3 regions of the Methylobacterium sp. 1973 genome follow, and region 3 is predicted to be linked to each of the others. Evidence: riboswitches for the same ligand, from Rfam matches in the RefSeq annotation. Region 3 holds a riboswitch; each other region holds the start of a gene.
The links. A riboswitch is a leader RNA that binds a small molecule or an ion and turns the genes downstream of it on or off. The one in region 3 is predicted to bind cobalamin.
Positions count from the first base shown of each region.

Region 1: it holds a riboswitch for cobalamin, as region 3 does, so the genes downstream of both, ABIC70_RS07750 (TonB-dependent siderophore receptor) here and ABIC70_RS17080 (TonB-dependent receptor) in region 3, are expected to answer to the same signal.
Region 2: it holds a riboswitch for cobalamin, as region 3 does, so the genes downstream of both, ABIC70_RS19335 (CbtB domain-containing protein) here and ABIC70_RS17080 (TonB-dependent receptor) in region 3, are expected to answer to the same signal.

Region 1 is NZ_JBEPLA010000003.1:159,438-162,707, reverse strand. Features, by position in the region: gene ABIC70_RS07760 (patatin-like phospholipase family protein) at 1-227, shown strand, start outside; gene ABIC70_RS07755 (hypothetical protein) at 560-760, shown strand; cobalamin riboswitch at 1,327-1,533, shown strand; gene ABIC70_RS07750 (TonB-dependent siderophore receptor) at 1,770-3,270, shown strand, end outside.
Region 2 is NZ_JBEPLA010000010.1:87,111-90,380, reverse strand. Features, by position in the region: gene cobW (cobalamin biosynthesis protein CobW) at 1-165, opposite strand, end outside; gene ABIC70_RS19345 (DUF1636 domain-containing protein) at 162-563, opposite strand; gene ABIC70_RS19340 (CbtA family protein) at 556-1,293, opposite strand; gene ABIC70_RS19335 (CbtB domain-containing protein) at 1,310-1,492, opposite strand; cobalamin riboswitch at 1,529-1,721, opposite strand; gene ABIC70_RS19330 (discoidin domain-containing protein) at 1,888-3,246, shown strand.
Region 3 is NZ_JBEPLA010000008.1:125,831-129,100, reverse strand. Features, by position in the region: gene ABIC70_RS17080 (TonB-dependent receptor) at 1-1,230, opposite strand, end outside; cobalamin riboswitch at 1,515-1,707, opposite strand; gene ABIC70_RS17075 (NUDIX hydrolase) at 1,847-2,281, shown strand; gene ABIC70_RS17070 (RluA family pseudouridine synthase) at 2,424-3,270, shown strand, end outside.

The sequences.
Region 1 (3,270 bases), on a different contig from region 3:
CGGACAATTCCGAGTGCGCCCGATGGGCGGCCATGCGCATGCACCGCATCGCCAGCGACGTTGTCGCCGAGCTGGGCTCGTCCTCGAAGCTCAACGCGGAATGGGCATTCCTGACGATGCTTCGGGACGAGGGACGCCGGAGCGCCGCGACCTTCCTGACCGATCATGGGCCGGATCTGGGCCGGCGTCCGTCGTTCGATCTCGACCGACTGCTCGAAGGCGTCTGACGCAGCCGGAACGCCCCATCGCGCATGACAGAGCTTGCTCAACTTGATCAATATCAAGGCGCCTATATTGATTTATGACTTATATTTATTTGGTATAAATGCAGCATGTGTTCCATTTATCAGTCTTGCGCGTCGCAGATCGACGATATTTTGTCAGACTAAATGGGCCTCTGCCCAAGCCTCTTCACACCGGTTCACGCGCATGATCGGCGCGGCACTTCGCAGTCGGACCGGCCCGATTCCGGGGGAGCACCTTCACACCGAAGACCGCTCGTCGCATCCGGCCGGCCCCGGAAACGGCCCGGCGCCCACAGACAGAGGAGTGAACGCTTATGCACACGATCCGGGCTCTTCGCGCGGCGCTGGCCGCCTTACCCCTGTTGACCTTCGCGACGTTCGCGGACGCGACGGCCGCTGGCCCCGCACCGGGCAAGGCGCTGGCCGGACCGACGGTGTCGGAAGCCAGGGTCACCATCGGCCGTCACAAGGCACTTCCGAAGAAGAAGCGTATCCATCGCGAGCGGAAGATGTAGGGGCGATCGAGCGACCGCAAATGCATGACTGACTTGACCGGCTGGCTTAGAACCGAACCGATCGAGAGCATCTGCCCGGTGCAAAGCCAGCCTGTCAGGGTATCGGGTTCGCGCCGAACGAGAAGTTTTGGCACGGGGCCACCGCGACCACGGCGATGACGCATGCCGCGATCCAAGGCCGGACGGCAAGGCCGGCCCTGAGATGGAGCGGGTCACCGAAGGACCGTATGCCGGGTCATGAGGTCGGGCCGCGCGTTCGGCAATCAGCAACACGATGCCAAGAGCGGACCATCGGATCTCCAATCAGCTGAGACGCTCGGCGCCCACCGGCGCATGAAACAGGGCGTCGATGACCGCTCGTCCGTTCGGTTCAGGATGGCGCATATCCAGCCGCCATCGGCCCGCCGATCTCGTTCGGACCCACGTCGTCCGAGCCCAAACCGGCCCATCACGGCAACTTGAGAGCCATGCGTTCCATCAAGGATCAGGCTGTGGCCATAGCGCCACACGTAACGTAACACTGTTACAAAGTTTGTCAGGCCCGTTGACCGGATGCGCGCCGGTGGCGAATATCGTCCGGCCAAGGTTCTCCGGGTCCCGGCCCGGAGCTAAGACGGGAATTCGGTGCGCTTTTCGGAGCGAATCCGAAGCTGCCCCCGCAACTGTGAGCGGCGAGCGCCTGCCACCGATGACCACTGGTGCTTGCACTGGGAAGGTCCGGCGGGCGCTTTGACCCGTGAGCCAGGAGACCTGCCTTCGGCACGATGACGTCCCTCGGGCGGGGTGCCCCGGCGGAGCGCGCGGTGTCGCCGTCTCGTGGGCGACGCTGCCCGTATCCCCGTGGCCTCCACCTGGCAACAGCGAGTGTGTGGTGGCGACCTCCGAACGTCCGTCTCTCGGCGAGCCTGCGCGATTTTCAGCGCCATCAGCGCGTCGTCCGCGGACTCCGCATCGCGGTCGGCGGCTGGCGCTCGCCGCTGTCCTCTCGGCCGGACTCCCGATCGAGGACGTGCGGGCGCAGGAGAGCGTGACGTTGGAGGAACTCTCGGTCGAGCAGGTCGGGGAGGGTGCCAGCCGCACGACGGCCTCCGGGCGCGGCACCATCGGCCTGATCGGCCCGACGCCGGGATACGGAGCGGGCACGGCCGTCAGCGCCACGCGCACCGCCACTCCGCAGATCGACGTGCCGGTGGCCGTCTCCGTGGCGCCGCGGGAGACGATCACAGACCTCGCCGCCACCCGCGTAGACCGGGCGTTCAACTATCTGCCCGGCGTCGCCCAGCAGAACAATTTCGGGGGTCTCTCGATCTTCAGTTACGCCATTCGTGGTGTGACGACCTCGGAGATCTACAAGAACGGTTTCCCCCTCAATCGCGGGACCCCGCCTCCGCCCGACGCGCAGAACATCGAACGCATCGAGGTGCTCAAGGGACCGGGGGCGGCCCTGTTCGGACGCAGCGATCCCGGCGGGCTCGTCAACCTCATCACCAAGCAACCCACCGCCGAACGGTTCGTCGAGTTCGGCAATCAGGTCGATTCGTTCGGTCTGACCCGCGGCACCATCGATGCCGGCGGTGCCCTGAACGCGGACGGGACGGTCCTCTATCGTTTCAATCTCGCCGCACAGGGGGCCGGCAGCTTCCGCGACTTCGTGGACAGCGACCGGCTGCTCGTGGCTCCAGTGGTGAGTTGGCAGGTCACGCCGGACACACGCGTTACGGTCGAGACCGAGTTCGTGAAGAACCGCATCGTCTTCGACCGGGGCGTGATCGCGCTCAACCGCCAGCTCGGCTTCCTGCCGCTCTCGCGGTTCCTCGGCGAGCCCGGTCAGAGCACCTACCAGAACAACAATTCGCTGCAGGTCCGCGTCGATCATCGCTTCGATGAGAACTGGCAGATGCGGCTCGCCGCTTACTTCAACACCGGCGATCTGGAAGGGGAATCGGCGGAGATCCGCGGAATCGCCGCCAACAACCGCACCGTCTTTCGCGACCGCAACGTGCGCGACTATCGCTGGGACGTGGCGGTCGGTCAGGCCGACCTGATCGGGCGGTTCGATACGGGCGGCATCGGCCACACGCTCCTCCTCGGCATGGACCGGGAGAGCACCGACAGCCGGACGGTCTATCTGCGCTCGAACTTCCGCACGAGCCCCTTCGCCCTCGACATCTATTCGCCGGTCTACGGACAGGCGCTGCCGCCGATCACCATCCCACGCAACAATATCGAGCGCATCACCAATACCGGCCTCTACGCGCAGGACGAGATCGTCCTGAGCCCGGAATGGCGGGCGCTGATCGGCCTTCGGCTCGACATCTTCGAGCAGAGCTTCCGCGAGCGCGTGGTGCGCAGCCAAGTGGACCAGTCGCGGGTCGCGGCCTCGCCCCGGGCGGGCCTCGTCTACCGGCCGATCCCGGAACTCGCCTTCTACACCAATGTCGGCACGAGCTTCCGGCCGAATATCGGCACCGACGCCGCCGCCGTCACGCGCGGCACGGCGCTGCCGCCCG
Region 2 (3,270 bases), on a different contig from region 3:
GGCGGCGAGGAAGGACTTGTCGAAGCCGACGTCGCCGAACTCGTTGACCAGGATGGCGAGGCGGCGCCCCCTGGCGTTCTCGACCACGTGGCGGACCAGCGTCGTCTTGCCGGCTCCGAGGAAGCCCGTGACGATGGTGCAGGGGATCTTGTTCACGATGGTCATTCCGCGGCCTCCAGGGTGCCGGCGGGGAGCGGGCGGGGTTCAGGGAACGGGGGGATGCGGGCGATCACGCCCTTGCGGAAAGCCTCCGGACGCTCGCGCCAGGGCACGATGCCGTCCGAGGTCGCCGCATAGGCCGCGAGCCCGGCGAGGATGGTCTCCGCCGAGGCGGCCGGATCCATGTCGCCGTAGACGTAGGTCCAGCGGTCCGCCGAGGCGACCGCCACGGTGCAGGGCCGCTTGCAGACCGACAGGCATTCCACCGCCTCGACCCGCAGGTCCGGGGTGCCGGCGCTCCCGGCCTGCAGCGCCTCCAGAAGGCGTGCTCCGGCGCGCGGTCCATCCGGATCGTCGTCCGGACGGCGGCAGGTCGTGCAGACGTACAGGACGGTCTCAGGCACGGGCCGTTCCCCGTTGCGTGTCGCGGGAAAACGCCTGCCACGCCCAGCCGAGCCCCAACCCGATCAGGATCCAGAAGACGAAGCTGATCGCCAGCGACCGGGCGGCGAACTGTGCGGCCAGCGCGGCCGGAAGCTCCGACGCGCCCTCCGGTGCCTGCGGGGCGCCGACGACGTGGGGGGTTATGATCAGGACGAGGCCACCCAGGATCGTGATCAGAGCACGGTGGATCGTGATCAGGTAGAGTCCCATTCCGGTCGCCGCCGCGGTCATCACCCACCAGGCCTGCCGCGCGGCCAGCGGTGCAGCGGCGCTGCCGGGCAGTTCCGGCGGCAGGCCGAGGCCCGGCGCGAGGGCGACGCTGGCGAAGCCCGCCACCGCGAAGGCGAGACCGACCTGTGGCGTCGGCTCGCGGCCGCAGGCGATCATCACCGCGCCGAGCAGCAGGGCGTAGCCGACGCCGCCGACGAGGGTCGCAAGACCGGTGAAGGCCATCCGCGGCAGGCCGGGGCCGGGCTGCCATTCCGGTGCCGCGTCGGGCGCGGCATGGTCGTGCCCGGCATGGGCGAGCACGATCGGAAGGGCCTTCGCGGCCTGATGCGAGGGTTCCTGCTGCTCGTAGCGCTCGGCCGCGACGATCAGCGGCGAGGTCAGCGTGAGTTCGAGGCCCGTCACAACGGCAGCCGCGAAGAAGCCGGCGGCCAGGGCCGCCGACAGAAGCCGAATGATCATCCCTGCGCCGAGGGCGTCAGTGACAGGGGAAGTTCTGGGTATGGCGGAAGTCGTGCGCCGCGTTGTGGAACGCGATCGCCGGCGAGAAACCCGCCATGAACAGCAGGCCGAGGCCCAGCATGGCCGCGAGCGCGACGGCGACCGGACGCTCCGACGAGCGGGTACCGGCGGCGACGGGGGCGAGGGTCTGAGCGGTCATCGTCGAGTGTCTCCAGCCGCCCCACCGGCGGCATTGCGGGATCCTGTTGCGACGGCAGGTCTCCTGGCTCGCGGCTCGGCGCGCCCACCGCCTTCCCGGATCGCTCCGGTGGCGCTTGGCAGGCGCTCGCCGCTCACAGTTGCGGGGGCAGCCGCGGAATCGGGGCGAAACCCCTCACCGCATTCCCTTTTCACCCCGTTGCCAGGGCACCGTCACCGGCACGTTGTAGACGCATGCCGGCGACGACACAACGGAGCGGCGCCAGATCCGTTCGGATTCCCGTGCGTCCCTTCGCAGGTGGCCGGGCTTGACGTCCGCGCCCCGATGCGGGCACCGCCGCACCGGATGCCCGGCCGGCCCGGCATGGGCACCTCCGCTCAGTTCTCGGAGACCCGATGGCCCTCGCAGACGATCCGAGCCCGGTCCTCGTCGATCTCGCCACCGGCCGCGCCCCCCGGATCGTACAGGATGAAGGCACCGCCTGGCTCGAGATCGATCTGGGCGGTCGCTTTCCGATCCGCGCGGTCGCGCTGCGACCCGTACAGGATGCTGTCGCGCCCGAGGTCGGCGATGTGGCCGTCGAGGTCTCGCAGGACGGCGTCACGTGGTCCGCGCCCGACATCGTCGGCTGGACCGCCAAGCCGGGCGCCCTCGTGGCCGCCATCGGAGCCGACGAGCGGGCCTGGGCGCGTCTCGTGCGGATCGCGGTGCCGGATCCGGCGCTCGTCGCAGGCGTCGACATCCGCGCCGATGAAGCCGCCATCGACCTCATCGCCCTGCGGGCGCTGCTCGGGCTCGACATAACGCTCCTGAACGAGAAGCCCGGCGCTAACGTCTACGTCACCTACAATCTCGAATCCGCGCCTGGCCGGGCAAGCCGCAACCTCGTCGGCCTGTCGCTGTTCGAGAACGGCGCCTTCGGCAACTGCCTCGTGCAGTATATTATCGCGGTCTCGATCGCGAAGGCGCTCAACCTGAAATACGTCAAGGTCCCGAAGGTCGACCGCAGCAAGGTGATCTTTCTGACCGAGAGGCTGACCTGCGACGGCATCACGTTCATTCCGCCGGACGAGCCGCTTCCGCCGGACGGTTACTTCCTGTCCGGGCTGTATTTCGATCCGACGCAGTTCGAGCGGGTGACGGCGCTGCAGGGCCCGATCGACTCGCGCGCGATCGTTCAGGATGTGATCCGGCCCCTGTTCAACGGCCTGCCGCGGACATTTGCGGCCAAGCCCGACGATCAGCTCCTGATCCATATCCGGTCGGGCGACATCTTCAGCACCTGGGTCGACCCGCACTATCCGCAGCCGCCCTTCGCCTTCTACCGGATGGTCATCGACCGGCTGCAGGCCGAGGGCCGCATTCGTTCCGTCAAGCTCGTCTTCGAGAACCGTCTCAACCCGGTCATTGCAGAAGTGGAGGCCTATGCGGCGCAGCGCGGCCTGCCCGTAGAGATCCAGAGCGAATCGCTGATCTCCGACGTCGCCGCTCTGGTGAACGGCCGCTACCTCGTCTTCGGGCTCGGAACCTTCGGGCCGGCGATCTGCCACCTCTCGGAGCGCGTCGAGCAGGTGTTCTACTTCGCGTCCAATTGGCCGCAGGGCTTCCAGTCGATTCCCACGATCGGGAAAGTGGTCGAGGTTCGCGATCGCGAAGGCCGGTACATGAAGGTCGGCGAGTGGCAGAATACCGACGCTCAGCGCCGGAGCATGGTGGAGTACCCGGCCGAAGCTCTCGCCTTCGACGATGTCTGATCGGTCGCGCCGGTCACGATCCGA
Region 3 (3,270 bases):
CACGCTGGTGGTCTGGTCGAAGTAGAAGTTGTTGGTGTGCCGGAAGTCGATGTGGTTCACGTCGAACCCGGCCACGAACTGGTTGGGCAAGCCGAACAGGCTGCCCCGGAACGTCGCGTCGAGCCGGTCACCGACCTGCTCCTGGCTGTGGTAGATTTCCAGATAATCGCCCCGGTCCACCAGCCCGGTGCCGCGGTTGTAGGAATATTGCTCGACGTCGAGCCAGTGGCGCCGGCTGGTGAGCCGGTAGGCGGTGTTGCGGATCGTGATGTCGGCCGAGGGCGACCATTCGGTCTTGAGCTGGGTCCAGTTGTCGGCCCAGGTGATCTTCGCGTCCCGGACGTTGTAGTTGTTGAACCGGATGAGGTCCGGGATCCGTCCCTCGACGAGCGGCGTGCCCCAGTAGCGGGCGGGCTCCTGGTAGCCGAGATCGTGGCTCAGGGTGAACGCCAGATCGGCGCTCGGCCGGAACAGCAGGGCGGCCGAGACCGCGAGGTTGCGGAAATCGCCCTCCGGCCGGATCCAGCCGTCGGCGCGATTGCCGCTGACGTTGAGGCGATACGCGAAGGTGTCGCCGAACTCCGCTTGACCGATTCCACCGCCCGAATCGAACGCAAGGCGCGCAACGCCATCCGTGCCGACAACGGCGCGGGCGGCGTTGATCGGCACGAAGACCGGCTTCTTCGGCACCACGTTGATCACGCCGCCGATGGCGCCGTCGCCGTAGAGCACCGAAGACGGGCCGCGGAGCACCTCGATCCGCTCGACGTTCCACGTGTCGAACGGGAAGGTCACCGTGTTGGCGCCGACGTAGAAGCGCGTGCCGTCGTAGAGCTGCTGGATCGAGTTCGGGCCGGCGAAGCCCCGGGATGTGAAGGCGCCGTTGCCGTTGCCGGGTGCCGCGATGGTGGTGATGCCGGTGGCGTCCTGGGTCACGGCTTCGGTGATCGTATCCTGGCCGCGCAGCCGCGCGGTCTCACCCGACACGATGTCGAGGCTGGCCGGCGTCTCCAGCGGCGTCAGACCGAGGCGGCTCGCGGTCCGGTCGGGGGTGCGCAAATTGAGGCCGTTCGGTGCAGCGCGGTTCGGGTCTCCGCCCGCGCCAGCCACGGAGAGTTCATCCAGGGTGACGGCCTCCTGGGCGGCGGTCGGACTGGCGAGGAGCGCGAGGAGAACGCCGCAGAGGGGAGCCGGCCCGCCGGAGCGGGCGCGATGGATCGAGAGAAGCATGGGGGAAGCGGTCCGTGCACGGCGCGCGCCGGCCCCTTCGTCCTATAAGCATTGTAATAACATTACAATGCCTCGACCATCTGGAAACCTGAGCCTGAACGGGTGCGCGGAGGCCTCCCGGAACAGGAATCGCAGGTCGCGAAACGGTGGAGACGGACATGGGAACGGCGTCGCGGGCGCGCTTGCTGTGGCACGTCACCGCGAACGAGGCCTCGGCGGCCGCCTCCCCTCGGGATTGACGGCGCCTCGACACCCGCCAGGACACCCCGCCCGGCGCGTTTCGCGTGTGACCACGGCTGACGGCAGGTCTCCTGGCTCGCGGGTCGCCGCCCTCGCACCGTCTTCCCGGGGTGACCCAGTGACGTGGTGGTGAAGGGCTCGCCGCTTACAGTTGCGGGGGCAGCCGCGGCTTCGGGGCGGGCCCCTCATCGCGTTCCCTTTTGATCCCCGAGGGGAACCGTCGAGGAACAGCTTGGCCGTCGTGCGTCCGGGCGTCAACCGCACGTCCGGGAGTTGTCGTGGATCGACGCGGCGGCCCGCCGGTTCGTTGCGGCGCCGTCGGGAACGATCTAGCCGGTTCGGCATGACGGTCTGGCGTCCCCCTGCGGAGATCCGCGTGAAGGCCTTGGGGCTCCCCCGGCGCGGCGATAGCCTGCTGGTGGCGGAGATCCATGCGGATGACGGGCGGCTGACAGGTGTCCGGCCCCTCGGTGGCAGCGTTGCGTTCGGTGAGAGGGCCGAGGACGCGCTGATCCGGGAGTTCGAAGAGGAGCTCGGCATCACCGTCACGGTGCTCGGCGGCCCGCGCGTCGTGGAGAACATCTTCCTGCACGAGGGGCAGGTCGGGCACGAGGTGCTGTTCCTGTTCCCGGTCGCCCTGCCGCCCGGCCGGTTCGACGGACAGGAGCGCTTCGTCTTTCACGAGGATTGCGGCACCGCCTGCGTGGCGCGGTGGTGCGATCTCGACGGGCTCGACGTCCCGGGCGGGCCGGAACTCTTCCCGACCGGCCTGAAGGCCTGGCTCCGCGCGGCGTGGGACGCGGAGCCCTGACGGGCGCGATCGCGCTGCCGCCTTTGCCGCTGCGCGCGGGCGATGCTACAGCCGTGCAATCCCATCGGTCCGGACGTCCGCGACGCCGCGGCCCATGCGCCCGGACGCTCCGTCCGAAGCGGAGACGGGTGCCGGCGGAAGCATGACGACACGACCTCCCAAAAGCGGCGGGCCGAAGGGGCGCAAGCCTCAGGCCGGCAAGTTCGATGCGGGCAAGTTCAAGCCCGGCAAGTTCCAGGCCGACGGCCGTGCCCGCACGGGCCCGCGCACCAGCGCCCGCGACGCTGCAGAGCGCGCGGCCCGCAATCGCGGCGACGATGCGGGTGCGCGCGATCCCTGGGGTACGCAGGGCGCCGCAGCCGCAGTCCCGGCCCGGCCCGCGAAGCCGCGGCGCGACACAGCCGCGCCGCGCGGTCCGCTGGCGGCGAAGCCCGGCAGCCGGCCCGTTTCCAAGCGCTCGGAGGCCCCTGCGCCTGCCCCGGCCCCTTCCCCCGCGCCGACACCCGGTCCGACCCGCCGCGAGCAGCGCGCGGCCGCCTCCGCGACCCTCGCCTCCGGGGTGCAGACCCTGATGGTCGAGCCGGACGAGGCCGGCATGCGGATCGACCGCTTCCTCACCGCGCGTTTCCCGCTCCTGCCCTTCACCCGCGTGCAGACCATCGTCCGCAAGGGCGAACTGCGCGTCGACGGCAAGCGCGCCAAGCCGAACGACCGGCTGGAGCCGGGCATGAGCGTGCGCGTGCCGCCGCTGCGCCTCGACCAGCCCTCCGAGCGCCCGCGCAACGCCGCCCGCGAGCAGGACGATGCCGAATTCATCCGGTCGCTCATCCTCTACGAGGATGCCGACATGATGATCCTCAACAAGCCCTTCGGCCTCGCGGTCCAGGGTGGTTCGGGGACGGTCCGGCACGTGGACGGCCTGCTCGCCGCCCTCACCGGCCCGGATGGCCAGAAGCCGCGCCTCGTCCACCGGCTCGACAAGGATACGG